DNA from 4 places in the Thalassobacillus sp. C254 genome. Region 4 is predicted to be linked to each of the others. Evidence: riboswitches for the same ligand, from Rfam matches in the RefSeq annotation. Region 4 holds a riboswitch; each other region holds the start of a gene.
What was found. Region 4 has a riboswitch for cobalamin ahead of JCM19033_RS18215 (ABC transporter substrate-binding protein). Riboswitches for the same ligand answer to the same signal wherever they lie in the genome.
Positions count from the first base shown of each region.

Region 1: it holds a riboswitch for cobalamin, as region 4 does, so the genes downstream of both, JCM19033_RS19585 (ribonucleotide reductase N-terminal alpha domain-containing protein) here and JCM19033_RS18215 (ABC transporter substrate-binding protein) in region 4, are expected to answer to the same signal.
Region 2: it holds a riboswitch for cobalamin, as region 4 does, so the genes downstream of both, cobJ (precorrin-3B C(17)-methyltransferase) here and JCM19033_RS18215 (ABC transporter substrate-binding protein) in region 4, are expected to answer to the same signal.
Region 3: it holds a riboswitch for cobalamin, as region 4 does, so the genes downstream of both, JCM19033_RS13810 (ABC transporter substrate-binding protein) here and JCM19033_RS18215 (ABC transporter substrate-binding protein) in region 4, are expected to answer to the same signal.

Region 1 covers NZ_BAXQ01000031.1:36,953-41,385, forward strand. Annotated here, with positions in the region: gene JCM19033_RS26715 (hypothetical protein) at 28-159, shown strand; gene JCM19033_RS19580 (DUF2971 domain-containing protein) at 475-1,449, shown strand; cobalamin riboswitch at 1,724-1,921, shown strand; gene JCM19033_RS19585 (ribonucleotide reductase N-terminal alpha domain-containing protein) at 2,107-3,630, shown strand; partial or broken gene JCM19033_RS26720 (hypothetical protein) at 3,657-4,396, shown strand; gene JCM19033_RS19590 (ribonucleotide-diphosphate reductase subunit beta) at 4,423-4,433, shown strand, end outside.
Region 2 covers NZ_BAXQ01000023.1:11,103-15,535, reverse strand. Annotated here, with positions in the region: gene JCM19033_RS17270 (sirohydrochlorin chelatase) at 1-597, opposite strand, end outside; partial or broken gene cobJ (precorrin-3B C(17)-methyltransferase) at 611-2,162, opposite strand; cobalamin riboswitch at 2,530-2,722, opposite strand; gene JCM19033_RS17260 (DUF4190 domain-containing protein) at 2,887-3,183, shown strand; gene JCM19033_RS17255 (DUF3243 family protein) at 3,288-3,599, shown strand; gene thiE (thiamine phosphate synthase) at 3,696-4,343, opposite strand.
Region 3 covers NZ_BAXQ01000014.1:81,672-86,104, reverse strand. Annotated here, with positions in the region: gene JCM19033_RS27570 (ABC transporter ATP-binding protein) at 1-369, opposite strand, end outside; gene JCM19033_RS27565 (ABC transporter ATP-binding protein) at 384-662, opposite strand; gene JCM19033_RS13815 (iron ABC transporter permease) at 662-1,693, opposite strand; gene JCM19033_RS25965 (ABC transporter substrate-binding protein) at 1,798-2,115, opposite strand; gene JCM19033_RS13810 (ABC transporter substrate-binding protein) at 2,132-2,803, opposite strand; cobalamin riboswitch at 3,113-3,311, opposite strand; gene JCM19033_RS13805 (hypothetical protein) at 3,444-3,785, shown strand; gene JCM19033_RS13800 (DUF2243 domain-containing protein) at 4,105-4,433, shown strand, end outside.
Region 4 covers NZ_BAXQ01000026.1:9,853-14,285, forward strand. Annotated here, with positions in the region: partial or broken gene JCM19033_RS18200 (ATP-binding protein) at 1-593, shown strand, start outside; gene JCM19033_RS18205 (bifunctional 2-polyprenyl-6-hydroxyphenol methylase/3-demethylubiquinol 3-O-methyltransferase UbiG) at 756-1,487, shown strand; cobalamin riboswitch at 1,567-1,762, shown strand; gene JCM19033_RS18215 (ABC transporter substrate-binding protein) at 1,994-3,007, shown strand; partial or broken gene JCM19033_RS18220 (FecCD family ABC transporter permease) at 2,988-4,027, shown strand; gene JCM19033_RS18225 (heme ABC transporter ATP-binding protein) at 4,050-4,433, shown strand, end outside.

The DNA.
Region 1 (4,433 bases), on a different contig from region 4:
ACATTATATAAGGAGGGGGTGAAGAGGGTGAGCCATAAAAACACAAAGAAAAGTGGAAGCTCGTTTATAAACGAGGCCTACCGTTCACAAAAAAGCCCAGATGAACCTGGAAGTACAGAGCCGGCAAAAGAAAGATCATTTCAGCAAAAAAAGAAGTAGATAAAAAAGGGTGGTCTCAATGAAAATTTTTTGAGACCGTCTTTTTTCATAGGTTCTGTCAAAGTTCCAAGTTATATTAGTCATGTCGAAGAGTGGCCCCTTTGGAAAAAGCAGGAGTCGAACGAAAATAGACAGTAAGCCGAAAGGATTTGGGTAAATGTATAATGCCTAAATGAGCTCTTGATATTCTGAGTCACGCATACCAGTACATGGGGTGCACCAATGAAAAAATCGTGGACCGGGATTATTCTTACACAAAGAAGGGAAAATACAAGCTGGAAATAAGACTTATGCTTGAGTAGAAGGGGAGAAACCATGGATAAAAAGGGGACACTGGCAGAGGCTTTATCGCTGCATTTTTGGCAGTCGGTAGACCAGCAAATCAGAAAAGATCACACTGTACAAAAGGAACTGTATCATTACACCGGTTTAGATAGTTTAATGGGCATGGTAGAAACAAACAATTTGTGGATGAGCAGAGGAACCTTTTTAAATGACTCAAATGAACTTATTTATATAGAAGGAATTATTAATAAAGTATTGGGACAGGTCGAAAGTAAGCTGACGGATAACTTTGGGGAAGATACATATATACAGGAACTGAAAAAGTTATTTATTTTAGAATTAAAACAGACGTGGCAAAGGTTTATGGAGAAGATAGACCTTGACGATTTTGAAGTATATATATTCTCCCTGACCGAAAATAAAGACTCTTTGGCTCTTTGGTATAACTACGCAAAAGGCGACGGATACAATATCGGCTTTTCCTCTGGTGACATGCTGAAAAAAATAAATGATTTTTCCAGTCATTTTGCCCGTGAATATACCTTAGTGTATGGAAGGGTAATATACGACAGAAGAGAACAAGAACAAATTGTTATGGATTTTCTCATGGAAACCTTTCAATATCTATCCCGCCTTCACCCTCAGTATACGCTGCAAGAAATCGGTGGAGAGCTTTCAGAACATTTCTTTTCTATACTAGCAACTTGTTCGATCTTTTTTAAGGATGAGGCTTTTAAAAGTGAAGAAGAATATCGAATTGCTCTTCCACGAAAGCTCACTACCAAAGAGAGGGGCCCAGAGGTTTTCTTCCGGGCTTCAAATGGAGTAATCATCCCGTTTATTACGATTCATTTTCCAGAGAAACTTCCTATAAAACGTGTGACCATCGGTCCGAAAAATAACATAGACATTGCTAAAGCAGGAATGGAGTATTACTTAAAAAGTAAGGGATATGAAACGGAGAGGATGGTTATTAGTAAGTCCGTTGCTTCACTGAGGTATTAATTCTTTTATGCAGGGGTTAGTGTAGGTAAAATAAATGTATTTTCAGCGAATAGGAAAAGAAAAACAACGCAGCCTTAGACTTTTCGGGTATTACGACAAAATGTGATAATTGACGTCAAATGCTCCCCCCATGTAATAGTAGAGATGCTTTACATTTGAAGAAATAAATTAATAATCTATGGATCTATGAACTTGCTAAATTGGGATAAGTCATGTAGTATAAATGTAGAATTTCACAAGATATTGTGTTTTTTGTTATCGATAAAACTATATATTGTTTGCCTTGAGATGAGATGCCATTTGGCGTAAAAGGGAATTTGGTGAAAATCCAAGACTGCCCCCGCAACTGTAAGTGCTGACGAAATGAGTCGTATCCACTGTATAAATAAACTTGATCGGTTTTTATACGGGAAGGAGCTCATGGACGGAAGACGCACAAGTCAGGAGACCTGTCTTATCTTAAGATGTTTCACCTTCTTCGGGGATTGAGAAGATGAAACGGTGGCACAGAGAAAGACCAAAGTATCTTTCTCCATTACTTGCTATCGTTTCATCCGCTCACATTAATTTGAGCGGATTTTTTAATTCGAAAAAATATCAGGAGCGGTGAGACGACAACGGCCAGCTTAGAATAAAGCAGGAATAAGGAGGAAGAAAATGACAGTACATGTTAAAGAGGAATTACATGAAGTGATGGATACAATTGATAAAGCTTTTGATCGTTACAATTTTAATGCAAAGCAAATCAAAGAATATATTACATCTTTTACCGGAACGGATAAAGACGTGAACCATCAAGCTATGCTCTATGCATTAAACCAAATACAAATGGACCAGCCAGACTGGACGTTTGTTGCAGCACGGCTGTATTTAAATGAACTATACAAGCAGGCGGCTTTACATAGAGGGTACAGCACGGCGGAAAGACGATATGGAAGCTTGTATAAGCTAATGAAAACGTTACGTGAGAAAGGAATCTATTCCGATCATTTGTTAGCAGCATATTCTGAACAGGAAATTAAGGAATTAGAACGGGAAATTGAACCCAAGCGAGATGAGTTGTTTACTTACATAGGTTTATTTTTACTGGCAGACCGGTATTTAGCGAGAGATCATGAGGGGAAAGTATTTGAGCTGCCGCAGGAGCGGTTTATGATCATTGCGATGACCCTTATGCAGAAGGAAGAAAAAAACAAAAGGCTGGAAAAGGTTAAGGAAGCTTATTGGGCACTAAGCAATTTATATATGACGGTTGCTACTCCTACTTTATCTAATGCAGGAAAAAGTTTTGGTCAATTGTCTTCTTGTTTTATAGATACAGTTGATGACTCACTTGACAGTATTTACCTGAATAACTGGGACATTGCCCGCCTCAGCAAGGATGGCGGTGGGATTGGTATTTATTATGGGAAGGTAAGAGCTTTAGGATCAGATATAAAGAAGTTTAAAGGTAATTCCTCTGGAGTGGTACCGTGGATCAGGCTGATTAATGACACAGCTGTGAGTGTGGACCAGCTGGGACAGCGTCAAGGGGCGGTGGCTGTTTATTTAGACTTATTCCACAAGGACATTATGAACGGTTTTCTTGACTTAAAAACAAATAATGGTGATGAAAGAAGGAAAGCTCACGATATTTTTACCGGGGTTACGATACCTGACCTATTTATGCATAAGTTACAGGAGACAGATGAGAACGGAAGAAGCATAGGCGAATGGCATGTGTTTTGTCCTCACCAGGTGAAACAAATCATGGGCTGGAAGAGTGAAGATGGCACTCCGGTTGGTCTTGAAGACTTTTATGACGAGGAAGACCGTAAATATTTTACAGAAAAGTATGAAGAAGCAGTCAATCACCCTCTTCTTCCGCGAAAGACCTACCGAGCCATGGATATCATGGCAAGAATTATGGTGGCACAGCTGGAAACTGGAACACCTTACATGTTCTACCGGGATGAAGTAAATCGTCAAAATTCAAACAAGCATTTGAAAGGGGAGGGAAGAACCTCTATCTATTGCAGTAATTTATGCACAGAAATTACACAAAATATGTCACCTTCTCCTATTAGTCAAGAGTATGAAGACGAAGAGGGAAACATTGTTATTGTCCGTAAACCAGGAGATTTTGTGGTATGTAATTTATCTTCTATTAATCTTCCGTCGGCTGTAAGGATGATGTCTTAGAAAGGCTGATACCTATTCAGATGAGGATGCTTGATAATGTCATTGACTTAAACAACATCCCAGTGGGTCAGGCGCAAGTTACCAACAGAAAGTACAGAGCTGTGGGTCTTGGAACGTTTGGCTGGCATCACCTTTTGGCATTAAAAGGAATCCAGTGGGAATCTGAGAAGTCTGTGGAATACGCAGATAAAATATACGAAGACATTGCCTATCACACGATTCAATCTTCCATGGAATTGGCAAAAGAAAAAGGGCTTATAGTAAATTTCAAGGTTCTGAGTGGGAAACAGGTCTTTATTTTGAGCGAAGAGGCTATACGTCAAAACGGTGGCAGGAATTACAGGAAGAGGTGGCTGCAACTGGAGTGAGAAACGGATGGATGATGGCTGTAGCTCCTAATTCTTCTACTGCCAAAATCGGTGGATCCACAGATGGAATTGACCCGTTGTACGCAGTGGAATTTGCTGAAGAAAAGAAGAACTTTAAGTTTAAGGTAACAGCTCCAGACTTAAATCACCATACGTACCTCTATTACCAACGGGCCCGCCATGAACTGGACCAGATTTGGAGCATCAGGCAAAACGCTGCCAGACAGCGCCATGTTGATCAGTCAATAAGCTTTAATATTTATGTCCGTCATGACATTAAGGCTAAAGAGTTGCTCAACCTTCATTTTGAAGCCTGGAAGCAGGGGTTGAAAACAACTTATTATGTGCGGAGCACTTCCCAGTCAGAAATTGAAGAGTGTGAAGCTTGTCACAGCTAACTTAACCTATTTTAGGAGGGATCGAAATGTCCTCATT
Region 2 (4,433 bases), on a different contig from region 4:
AAAGAAAAAGTAAGGAATCATCAAAATATTACTTGCTCCCAGACGAATGCATCTCTCCACGCCTTCCTCTACTGTGGGGGTTGTCACTCCAATAAAGGATACTTCTACCGCTGCCATCTCCAGCTTTTCTGAGAGAATTCTAGAAAGCTTGAACAGCTCACTATTTGCATCTACATCACTGCTTCCTCTCCCAACCAATAAGATAGAGGTATCTTTGTTATACAATGTTTCTTGTTCCACTCCAGCGTGAAGCTTTTCTTTTAACAGCTGAAACATTTCTTCGTGAATCCCAATCGGCCGCCCGTAATGAAACCGGACTAAAGGATAAAGCTTTCTTGCTTTATCAATCGCTTGGGGAATATGAATCTTAGAATGTCCCGCTGGAAAAAACATAATAGGTACTAGCGCAACCTCAGTCGCCCCTCTTTTTACACAAGTTTCAATGCCCGAAGCAAGCCCCGGAGAAGCAAATTCCAGAAAACAAGTCTCCACAATCGGAGCAGGCACCTTTTGTTTAAGATTATCTACAAACTGGATGATCCCTTCATTGCCCTCTTTCTTCTTGCTTCCGTGTCCGATAAACAGCACAGCTTTCATATTTTCTCCCTCCTTATTCACATGGATTATCTACGATAACCGGCACTGGCATCTCTTGATACTTAAACCCTTGGATCTCCTGCACTCTCTTAAAAAACTTATGGAACCTTTCATTAGGCAGTCCTTTTTCCTTGTACTCATCTACAACAGCTGTAATGAGGGGAATTAACTTGTCCACTTCCATCCCCTCAGCCACTGGCTGTGCTACATGCGCATTTCTGCCCGTCGTTTTGCTCCCAAAAATACATCAAAAGCTCCTCTTCTATAAATAATGCCAATATCATCAGTAATTGCGCCGTAGCATGCCATGCCGCACCCATTAAAGCCTATGTTCATAACTTTGGGAACAACCATACCGCCTAGAGCTTCTTGTAGTTCTTCAGCATATGGGATTGAATCACGCTTCTCACCGTCACAAAAATCACAGGCCTTTACGTGAATCACATTACCTACCGGAGAAACGAGCCAGCCCGCTTCTTTAAGCTCTTTCACAATTTCCTGTGCACGATCTGTTTCAAGGGATACTTTGAAGTAATGGCTCGGTGTATACTCTACCTCACCGTCTTCCCCGATTACTTCTGTCAGCTGAAGAAGCTGTTTTGAGCTTATTTTCTTGTTTGCTGTTCCCGGAGAAACCGCAAATTCAAAAATCTCTGTTTGCTTAAACGAGATAGAATCTTCTGATACTTGTTTGTTTTCTGAATAAGTGGTGCCCAGCTTGCTTAACGCTTCTTCTGCAAGACCTTTAACATTTATACTTTCGGCAGCTGTTACCGTCTCTTCTTTTCCCCCATGCATTGCCCATGGCTCTGCCTCACTTCTTAGTCTCTGGCAGGTTTTAACTTTTGTTTCTCCTCGCCCAGGGTATATTTACGCTGGTAGCCTCTTGGGGTAATCATTTTGCCGTCATAATAAAATGTAGAATTATTTCCGATTACTACTGTTGTAAGCATGCCAATCTCATGGTCAAGCATGTGCTCCAAATCAGTCATCACTATGTTCTGCCGCTCTCTATATGCGCTTTTCACAAGGCCGACAGGCGTTCCTTTATCTCTATACTTCATTAAAATCCTTTGTGTCTCTTCTATTTGTCTTGTTCTCTTGCCGCTTTTTGGGTTATAAAGTGCAATGACAAAATCAGCCTGGGCGGCCGCTTCCACTCGCTTTACTATTAAATCCCAAGGGGTTAGGTGGTCACTCAAGCTGATCGTACAGGCATCATGCATTACCGGCGCCCCTAAAAGCGAGGCACAAGAATTGATTGCAGATACCCCAGGAATGATTTCTACTTCTACGCCTTCGTCCTCTTTCCATCCCTTTTCAATTAACACTTCATAAACTAATCCCGCCATGCCGTATAGACCAGCATCTCCGCTGGAAATGACAGCCACTGTTTTTCCTTGCTCAGCCTGCTTGACTGCTTCCTGTGCTCTGCTTACTTCTTCAGTCATTCCCGTCCTTACTATGTCCTGATCGGTAAGCAATGGTTTAATTAAATCTATATATGTTTTATAGCCAATAATAGAATCTGACTCAAGAATTGCTTCTTTTGCACGATATGTCATTTGTTCTTCACTTCCTGGGCCGAAACCTACGACAAGAAGTTTTCCTTTTTCATTTGTCACACTATCACTCCTTATATAGAATAAAGACGAACGCACTGCAAAAGGCTCTATTCCATTTGGTCTCTTTCAGACTGCTTATAAAAGCTGCACGCATCCCCCAGCCAGGATATATCGTACAAGCACTCCTTGAACAGAGAATTCACTAAAAGATTTACCACTCACCTACGCATACACAACTAAACAGCAAAAAAGCGCCCCTAACCTGCATGTGGAGGTTAGAGGCGCTCTTCCGGCATAATATAAACGGCTTTTTAACAGCCCATAATTAATCGGAAACCTGCTCTAACACCCCCCATGACCCGTAGGTTACTGGTGTTGTTGAAAAGGCAGGTCTCCTGGCTCTTGGTTTCCATCTGTTTCTTCCTTCCCATCGATTTGTACCGACAGTGGCAGCAAAACAGACAACCCAATTACAGTGGCGGGACCGCGCCGGCTTCACACCGGTCTTCCCTTTTAAGAAAACTGTTAGAACAGCTTTCACCTTTTCCCCTAATATTCTTCTCCTTTAAAGCTATCTGATCCTCCACTCTCTGTCAATCTCTTTTTGGCTTTCTATCTGCTAAGGAATTTATCCTTTTCCACTCTATTTTTGTTTGTGAGATTAAAAAAGAAAAATTCAGGAATAGAGTAGGAGAACGAATTAAGAGAAAGGGAGGTCACTAATTTGGCACATCAACAAGAAACCGGTATTTCATCAGAAACACCTTTAAAAACAAATGGAAAGTCAATTACAGCCCTGGTCCTTGGTGTAGTGGGACTCGTATCTTCTATTCTGATTCCGTTAGCCGGCTTTGCTCTAGGGTTGGTTGGCCTTATTCTTGGAATTTTATCAATAAGGGAGATCAAAAGAAGAGGAGAGTCCGGAAAGGGACTCGCAATTGGCGGTATCGCCTGCAGTGTAGCAGCTCTCGTTCTTACAGTGATACTCATGGCGCTCGCTGCAGCTATGCTGACGCTATAGTCCTCCTTGCTGACACGGTAATTAGTAGTATTTGTGATATAAACGTTTAGATTGCCCAAGGATGGGAATTAGAGGATCATAATTACTTTAAGGAGGAATATAAGATGGCAGATCCAAAGAAACAAGCCGAAGAAAAACTTGACAACATGTCCGAAAACAAAAAGGAAGACATTTTAGAAAGCTTTAGTGAGTTCCAGCAATACCTTAAAGGAAAAGTAGAAAAAGGTGAATCTCTAGGCCTCAGTGAAGAGCAAATGGCAAAAGGCGCTGAGCGTGTAGCAGAATACCTCAAAAACCATGAATCACCTAAAAATACAGAAGAAAAGCTATTACAAGAGATGTGGCAGGTAGCTGAGGATGACGAAAAGCATAAAATGGCTCACGTCCTGGTAAAACTAGCGAAGAAAGCTGGTTAATGGCAAAGTCACAGCTATAAAAAACAAGCAGTTCTCTGGAGGTACCAGAATACTGCTTGTTTTTACATATATTATCCCTTTATCTACAGGTAATTTTCAATTTCTTTTTCTCAAATTTCTTGCACTTTCAAAGGGGCTTGGTGCAGAAGCAATCGCTGAAATTATTGATATGCCGTCGCTTCCTGATTTCATCACTTCGTCGATATTATCTTCATAAATTCCACCAATCCCAACAATCGGTGTCTTGATCCCCATTTTACGAAACAGAGTGATCACTTGAGGACCCGTTTCTTCAGCAGCATCGTCTTTAGAACCTGTCGCATATATAGGCCCTAAACCAAGGTAATCAGCCCCGTGCTCTGCGGCTTCCAGGCCTTCGTCAATCGTATATGCAGAAACCCCCAGAATTTTATCACCCATCATTTTTCTTGCTTCTTTTGCTCCAATATCTTCTTGTCCAATATGAAGACCGTCTGCATTAAGTTGCACCGCTAAATCAATATCATCATTAACTATAAAAGGAATTCCATTCTGCCGGCAGATCTCTTGCAATTTACGTGCCAGCTCTTCCTTTTCAGCACCTGCTTTTGAACCTTCTCCTTTTTCACGGTATTGAAAAAGAGTAATCCCGCCTGCGATTGCTTCCTTTACTACTTGTTCAGGAAGCTGAGTAGTATTTTGACTGCCAAATATAAAATATAATTTTAAGTACTGTATCATCTCAGCTCTTGTTATACGTCCCAAAGTTTCCCCACTTCCTTTTTGGTGCCAGGCACCTTGCAGGTTACGTAACAAAGAAAACGTGAATGACGCTGTTGCTTAAAGAAAATCACA
Region 3 (4,433 bases), on a different contig from region 4:
ATCCTGTGGGGTTCCTGATGCATAGATCTCCCCATGGTTAAGCACGTAGATCTTATCGCAGTATGCTGCAGCCAGGTTTAAGTCATGTAAAGCTCCTATTACCGTCTGCTTTAAACGCTTAACCAGATCTAATATTTGCAGCTGGTGCTGGATATCGAGATGATTCGTCGGCTCATCCAAAACAAGGACATCAGCCTCTTGTGTTAACGCTCTGGCTATTATAACCCTTTGTTTTTCCCCACCTGATAACGAGGCGAAGCTTCTTCTGGAAAACGAAAGCATCCCCACTTCTGATAATGCTTTTTCTGCAATTTTTTCATCCTCTATGTTATCTCTGTCCAGAAAACGTTTGTGAGGGGATCTGCCCATAAGTACCATTTCTTTTACCGAAAAATCAAACGGAACACTTGACTCCTGCTGACAACGGCCATATGTTTCGCCGTTTTTTTAGCCGTCCAATTATATATATTTTCACCGTTTACTTCCACAACGCCAAAGTCAGGCTTAAGGTGCCGATAAATGCTTTTTAACATCGTAGATTTCCCGCTGCCGTTAGGTCCCACAATCCCGACAAATTCATTTGTATCTACATGTAAATTAATATTTTGCAGTATTTTTTCACCTGATAAATCTTTTGAAAGATCTTCTACTTTTACATGCATTATGATTCACTCCCAAACGAGTATGTACTTCTTCGCAAGAGCCAAATAAAAAACGGTCCTCCGCATAAGGCGGTTAGAATACCTATAGGCATTTCCTCCGGTGCAGCAATCAGCCTTGCTCCAATATCAGCCCATATTAGAAATACAGCTCCAAGCAAAGCACTGACCGGCAGCACCCTTTTATGGTCTGAGCCGATAAGCAGCCTCACAATATGGGGAATCATTAACCCTACAAAGCCAATGGCTCCACTGACAGCTACCAAAACCCCAGTAAGAAGAGCAGTAATAACTAAAAGGATCTTTCGGAATTGATCAATATTCATCCCTAACGTAGCTGCCGTCTCCTCTCCCATAAGGAGAAGATTTAATGAACGTGATTGAAACCAAAGAAAAAGAAACACAATAACAAGAGAAGCTAAAGGAATCCACAGGTTCCCCCAGGTTCCTCCGGCTAAACTGCCCATCAACCAGTAAAGAGCGCTTCGAATTCCTTCTTCTCTAGGCGCAGAAATAACAATGAAGCTCGTCACTGCACTCAATATCATAGAAATGGCTATGCCGGCTAGAAGGAGCCTCGCAGTAGAAATTCGTTTATTTACTTGCGCTAACAAAAAAACCAGAACAATGGAAACTAATGCTCCTAAAAACGCAGCAAGTGAAAGAGCATATTGGCCAAATACACTGAAAGCTCCAAACAGAATCACCAAGGTAGCTCCAACAGAAGCACCTGAAGACACACCGAGAATAAAAGGGTCGGCCAGGGAGTTTCGAACAAGGGCCTGGATAGCCACACCTACAATTGAGAGTCCTGCTCCTACAACAGCGCCCAAAAGCACTCTGGGCAAGCGGATATCCCAAACGATGTGATCATGAGCAGGAGTCCACTCGGATGTGATCCATGCATTCACAAACGGAACCTTCGAAACAATGATTCCCCATACTGCTTCAGGGGAAATAGCAACTGGTCCCAGCATTACCCCTGCAGTTATCGATATCAACAGTAATCCTAGAAGACCGCTGAGCCAAAGCATGTAGGTAACTTTATTCCTTTTTAGCTGTTTCTCCTCCATTTTATCTTTCCCTGGTAAAGGGGTGGTCTCATAAGTTTTTGCTATACCGCTCATAAGAAAGTCCCCTAATTTTCGTTAGCTATATCCGGGTAAAATCCTTCTGCCATCAACTCAAACGCTTCAGGAGCTCTGACTCCTTCAGCAGCAGCAGATAAGGGAACGACTACAAAATTCTCTTCTTGTATTGCTGTCACACTTTCCAAGGCATCATATGATAACAAAAATTCTTTTTTCTGCTCTGCTGTTGTTTCCCCGTAATCAACAATAACGATCCATTCAGGGTCCTCCTCAATCACCGCTTCCCAGCTTACGTTCCCCCAGTTTTGGTCCAAAGCATCAGAGAATATGTTAGTCCCGCCTGCCATTTCAATTAAGTTTGTCATAAAAATTGACTGCCAGTCATTGGCTCTTGTTCCCCGCTATCATATACAAATACCTTAAAGGATCATCTGTATCCGGGTCTATTTGCGATTGAACGTCAGCAATCCGCTGATCCATAGCAGAGATTAATTCCTCAGCTCTTTCTTCCACTCTAAATATCTGGCCTATATTAGTAATATCCTGATATACATCATCAAGCGTCGGGCCAATCATTGAAGAAGACTCATGAAGATAAGGGGTGATCCCGTACTCAAGGAGCTGAGTAAAGGTTCCTATATTGTCCTCTGTAAAAGCACTTTCCCATCCTGCGTAAGCAAAATCAGGTTCAACATTTAAAAAAGGCTCCTGGGAAGGGTATTGATCTGCCAAAACAGGTACACTCTCATAGGCATCCTGGTATTCAGGATGTATGCCGTCATCTAAATATGCAGTCCCTGCCATATGGTCTTCAAGCCCTAGAGCGAGCATAACTTCTGTTACGTGCTGGTTTAATGTCACTGCACGCTGGGGTGCTTCTTCAAATGTAAGTTCTTCCCCATTGTTCTCAATGACCACTGCTTCATCCTGGGACAAAGAATCAGCCTCCGCTTCAGCAGCTCCGGTTTCAGTATCGCCCTCTGCTCCACATGCTGCCATAATAAGAGTTCCGGTCAATAAAAAAGACAACGGATATGTTTTGCTCCACTTCATTTTATTTCTCCTCCTCAGTAATCATAAATAGTAATTATTACGATTTATATTTTGAATTATAAGGACACTTCCTCTTTTTGTAAAGATTTCTTTCCTCTTCATACCAAAGCGTGTTACTTGTGTACTTTTTTCATTAACTGCAACCACTCCTTTACCAAAAAAATAAGCGGTTCTACCCCGGGGATCGGGTTAGAAACGCTTACTTCTCATCAAATATATCTGGAAGGCTTGTCACGCCTATTAAGGGTATATTCAAGTGAAGGCACACTTTGGTGCAGCATCTAACCACCTCCCTAATTCCCGTAGGTCAACAGTGATGTTGAAATAGGCAGGTCTCCTGACTTGGGGGTTATCCTCTCGTCCCTTCCCGGTGTTACCCAGTGAGATTACTCGAGAAAGCCAATCATTACATTGGCCCCCTTACAGTGGCGGGTCCGTGCCGGAGTTTCACCGGACTTCCCTATTAAGCAGGCAGTATTTGCCTTGCACCTATTTCCATTGCATGTATAATTTTAGTAAATCGTATCATTGATTCCTTGCCTTGTCCATCTTCTCTTATCCCAATCTAAAGTTTTATGTTCGTCTGTTTCGGATAATGAGTTTAAAAAGGTGAAATAATAATAAAAAGGAGGTAATAGGAATGGCGCACGATCACTCTGTTCATGAAAAACATTCCCACGAGCACAGCTTGTCTTGCGGGCACACTAAAATTAAACATGGTGACCATATTGATTATGTTCATGACGGTCACCTTCATCGCGAGCACAACGGCCACTGGGACGAATGTAAAATTTCAGTAACAGAAAGTAACCCTGACGAATGTGCCCCCATGAACTGCGGATGTACTCACAATGATGACTGCGGTCACGAGGTTGTTCCTCATGGCGATCACTATGACTTTCTTGTCAATGGACGTCTGCACCATGTACATGGCGACCACTGTGATGACCACGGACCTGTAGAGTTAGTAAAAATAGATTAGTGTCTTCTGCGGCTGTCCCATTAACGGGGCAGCCTTTTTGGTGTCATGAAGATTGTAAATGTCGTCCAGTATATACCACGCGTAGACATTTATCATCGTTGTATTTCACTGCCGGACAAAGCCTGTTATCAGGTTATCAAATAGTATTTCTTCTTTTGTTCAAAACATTATTTCATGTTCCTGCCAGAGGATCAATCCATATTCAGGTAAGTGATCGAAATGCATGAAGGATTGCCGGAAAAGATAAAGAAAAGATTTAAGGGGGATGTGAAAATTAAATGTAAGCACAGGTAAATAGTAACAAGAGAAAGGAGGTACCATGTTGACTCGCTTCATCAGTTACTTCTTTGGTGTTTTTTTTGTAGACTTGCTGTTTCATCAATATCAGGCTCAAGCTTTTGGGTTTCCTGCCCAAACGACGGGAGAAAGGCTGGGGGTTTTGGCTTTTGCCGGAGCAGTCACATTGCTTTTTTATTTTATCTCCTGGCGTTTCTTTCCGCCTTCTTTTTTCCATGGTGTCCTCATTGCCTCAGGCTTTTTTGCGACGTTTGATATTATCGTCATACATTGGATATTTCATCTTCATCGTCTTACATATGGCCCGGAAGCTTTTATTATTGAACTTCTGCTCGTTATCACAGGCTTTGG
Region 4 (4,433 bases):
ATTGCAGCTACGGATGAGGAGAAAAAGGAGCTTGGCCAGATTATATATGAAGAGTCTCTCCGAATGGGTAGACTGGTCAATGAGCTTCTTGATATTGCCCGTATGGAGGCCGGCCATATTCAATTAAATAAAGAACCGATTCAGATCCATGAAATGAGCGCAAAAATAACCAGAAAGTTTCACGGCCTGGCTAAAGAAGCGGGAGTCAATCTTCAAACCGAAGTTACCGGCGAAGAGCTGTAATGGATGTTGACCCAGACAGATATGAGCAGGTGTTGACGAACTTAATTCATAACGCCATTCGTCATACGGAGGCTGGCGGAACCGTGACACTTCGTGTGGAAACAGACGGATCCGGAGTTACTGTGGATGTGGAGGACACTGGATCAGGTATACCAGAAGAAGACCTGCCCTTTGTGTTCGAACGTTTTTATAAGGCGGATAAAGCCAGAACCCGGGGCCGCTCAGGAACGGGCCTTGGCCTTGCTATCGCAAAGAATATTGTGGAGGGACACAACGGCCAGATTTCTGCTCACAGTAAAGTGGAGGAGGGCACGACTTTTACCTTTCATATACCAAGAGAAGACATTTAAAAACCCCGGAGTTATTTGTCTTCGTAGTGCTGTTGAAAAGAGAATTAGTTTGACACGCAAATAAAGAAGGGAGAGGGCAGCACAGCCTGAAAGCCCTCTCAGTCTTTGTCCTATGAACACTTACAAGCTCTACACAAAAGTTCAGAGAAAGGAGTGGGCACTTTGACAGAATGGTACGAAGAAAGTTTTCAGGAAGACTACCTGAGAATTTATGATCACAGGGATGAACAAAAAGCAGCTCGGGAGCTTGAAGCATTAATGTCCTATATTCCTCTTCAAAAAAAGATGACAGTGCTGGATCTGTGCTGTGGTCATGGACGGCACTGCCGCTGGCTTGCCCGTAGGGATTTTGACGTCACCGGGGTTGATCTCTCAGCTGTATTATTGAAAAAAGCAATTGACTTGACCAGTGACCTTCCTATTAAATACATGCGCGCGGATGTAAGAAATATTCAATTTAGCAATGAATATGATGCTGTATTTAATTTATTTACAAGTTTTGGTTATTTTCCGGATGATGAAGAAAATGAGCTTGTTTTTAAAAATGCCTATCAAGCATTAAAGCCTGGGGGCTGGTTTTTATTTGACTATTTAAATCCACAGTATGTTACGAAAAACCTTGTAGCAGAGGATGAATCAAATAAGGACGGTCTGCACATCAGGCAGCAGCGGAAAATTGACAAGGGGTTTGTTACGAAAACGATTACAATTCACGATAATGAGTCAAAAAGAGAATACCTTGAACGAGTGAAGCTTTATTCTTCAGATGAGCTTAAACGTATGCTTGAAAGCAGCGGCTTCACTATTCAATCTCACTTTGGGGATTATGATGCTTCACCTTACCAAACCGCCACATCTCCTCGACAAATTTTTATTTGCCATAAGGAGAAATAAAGGGAAAATGAAAAATTTGCTGAAAAAGCATCTTTTCAAACAAAAAATATCCTGTATACTTTGAATATGGAGAAAACAAAATACCGTTCACATCTATGGTCAATTTCCTATCAAGGGAAATGTTAAAAGGGAAGCCCGGTGAAAATCCGGCACGGTCCCGCCACTGTATACGCGTGGAACGCCTATCAAGCCACTGTCTGCTAGAAGCAGGTTGGGAAGGCAGGCTGATCCAGAACGCGGAAGTCAGGAGACCTGCCTTAGATGAATATATGCCAGGCCTTCGAGGAAAAGGTGGAAGCAGACGTGGTAACTGCCTTACGGCTGTCTTACAGTGACTTAGGTCATACACATGTATGCTCTCCTTTTTGAAAAAGGGGAGCTTTTTTTGCATCTATAGGATGTTATTGACCAAAGAACAGGAAAAGCTGCCGTATCGAGTCCTTTCACCATTATAGAGAAAGAACGGAAACTAAAAGGAGAGACAAAGAGTGAGAAAACAATGGGTAATGGGTACGTCAGTACTTTTAGTAATGAGTTTAGCAGCATGCGGAGAGACAGAGGATACAGGAGAAGAAGCTGCCGAGGATACGACTGAAGAATCTATGGAAGAAGAGGCAGCTGAGGAGCCGCAAGAAGACACTGATGCCAACGGAGAAGACGGTGCAGAAGCCGATTTTCCAGTGACGATTGAAGATGCTGTTGGTGAAGAGGTTACAATTGAGGAAGAGCCTCAAAGAATTGTCAGCTTGATTCCGAGCAATACAGAGACTGCTTTTGCATTAGGAGCCGGAGATCGCATTGTGGGAGTTACTGACAACGATACATACCCGGAAGAAGTGAATGATATTCAGAGTGTAGGCGGGATGGAATTCGATGTGGAAACCATTTTGTCATTAGAGCCTGATCTTGTTCTGGCTCATGAGTCATCCGCTCACTTCAGTGAGGAAGGTTTCAATCAATTGCAGGAGGCAGATATAACCGTTTTATTTGTAAATGAAGCTTCTGGCTTTGATGATGCTTACGATTCAATTGAAATGATCGGTGCGGCCACAGGGACGTATGAGGAGGCTGAAACGCTTGTAGCTGAGATGCAGGAAGGTGTTAACGAGCTCCAGGAACAAGCCCAGGAAATATCCGAGGATGAAAGACAAACAGTCTGGCTTGAGGTGGGGCCGGCTCCAGAAATTTATACTACTGGTACAAACACCTTTTTACATGAGATTCTGGAAATGATCAATGCTGAAAATGCTGCCCAAAATGAAGAGGGGTGGGTTCAGTACAGTGAAGAGGATGTTATCGCCTTAAATCCCGATGTGATCATTACAACCTATGGTTTTTATGTGGAAGATCCTGAAGAAGAAATTCTTTCACGATCAGGCTGGAGTGACATTCCAGCTGTAGAAAATGAAAGAATTTACGATGTACATGCAGATAAAGTTACAAGACCAGGACCTCGTTTAGTAGACGGTGCTGAAGCAATTGCTGAGCTGGTTTATCCTGATGTCTTTAACAACGAATAAAAAAAAGTGGGCTGCTTATGGAGGGAGTGTTCTCTTCCTTTTTGCAGCCCTTATTATTGGTATTTCAATTGGCAGTATTGGAATTCCTTTTTCAACGACAGTGATAGTTCTTCTTCAGGAAGGTGCCGGGATACCACTAGGCGCTGACATCGATTCCGTTACGCGAAACATTATTTTGGATATCCGTCTTCCTCGCGTAACTCTTGCCCTTTTGGTAGGGGCGTCTCTAGCCATGGCAGGATCTGCTTTTCAGGGATTTTTAAAAAATCCCTGGCAGATCCATTCACACTGGGTGTATCATCCGGGGCTGCTCTTGGTGCCGTGATTGTTCTTTTTCTTGGGCTTTCTCTCCCGCTGATCGGAGCTTTTACTCTTCCTTTTGTCAGTGTGGTATCCGGATTTTTGACTCTTTTTCTAGTCCTGTTTTTTGCCAGGATTGTGCAAAAGAATTTAGCTACAGAAACTATTATTTTAGCCGGAATTATATTCAGTTCCTTTCTAGGATCGTTGATGTCTCTTTTGATTGCATTAACAGGTGAGGAACTTCGCCAGATCATTACCTGGCTGATGGGGAGTGTATCAATGAGAGGGTGGAGTCATGTCCTCCTTATGCTTCCTTTCTTTATAACAGGAGCTGTTATTTTGTTTGCAAACAGCAGAGAACTGAATGCAATGGTTTTTGGTGAAGAGACAGCTAAAACGTTAGGAGTAAATACAGAAGCAAGAAAGATTTCCATCCTACTTGGAGCATCCTTGTTAACAGGGTCAGCAGTAGCGGTCTCAGGAACGATTGGATTTGTCGGGCTGGTTATACCTCACCTGGTCCGTCTGTTGTTTGGAGCTGACCACCGTCATCATTTACCGTTATCGCTACTGATAGGAGGGGGATTTCTCGTATTAACAGACATGGCAGCAAGGACTCTGATTGCCCCGACGGAACTCCCTATTGGTGTATTAACAGCAATCATTGGTGCTCCTGTTTTTGGATTGCTTCTCCTGAGAGAACGCAAAAAGCTTTAAGCAGAAAAGGAGGTGCAGAAACGTGCTGACGATTGAACATATCTCCGGTGGTTATACAAATAAAGAAGATGTCGTAAAGGACATTAACCTTAACATTAACAAAGGGGAAATCTTTGGAATACTAGGTCCAAATGGAAGCGGAAAGTCCACGTTATTAAAAATCCTTCATGCCGCCCTTCCTTCCTCTTCAGGAAGAGTTCTTCTCGGTGACAAGGATATTATGGATTACTCCTCGAAAGAACTGGCAAAAAAAATGGCGGTACTCCCCCAGCATGCAGAAACTGCCTTCTCCTATAGTGTCAGACAGGTTGTGGAGCTTGGGAGATATCCTTATCAAAAGGGGTGGCTTGGTTTAACCACATCAGCTGATGAAGAAGTCATCCACCAGGCAATGCAGGAAACGAAT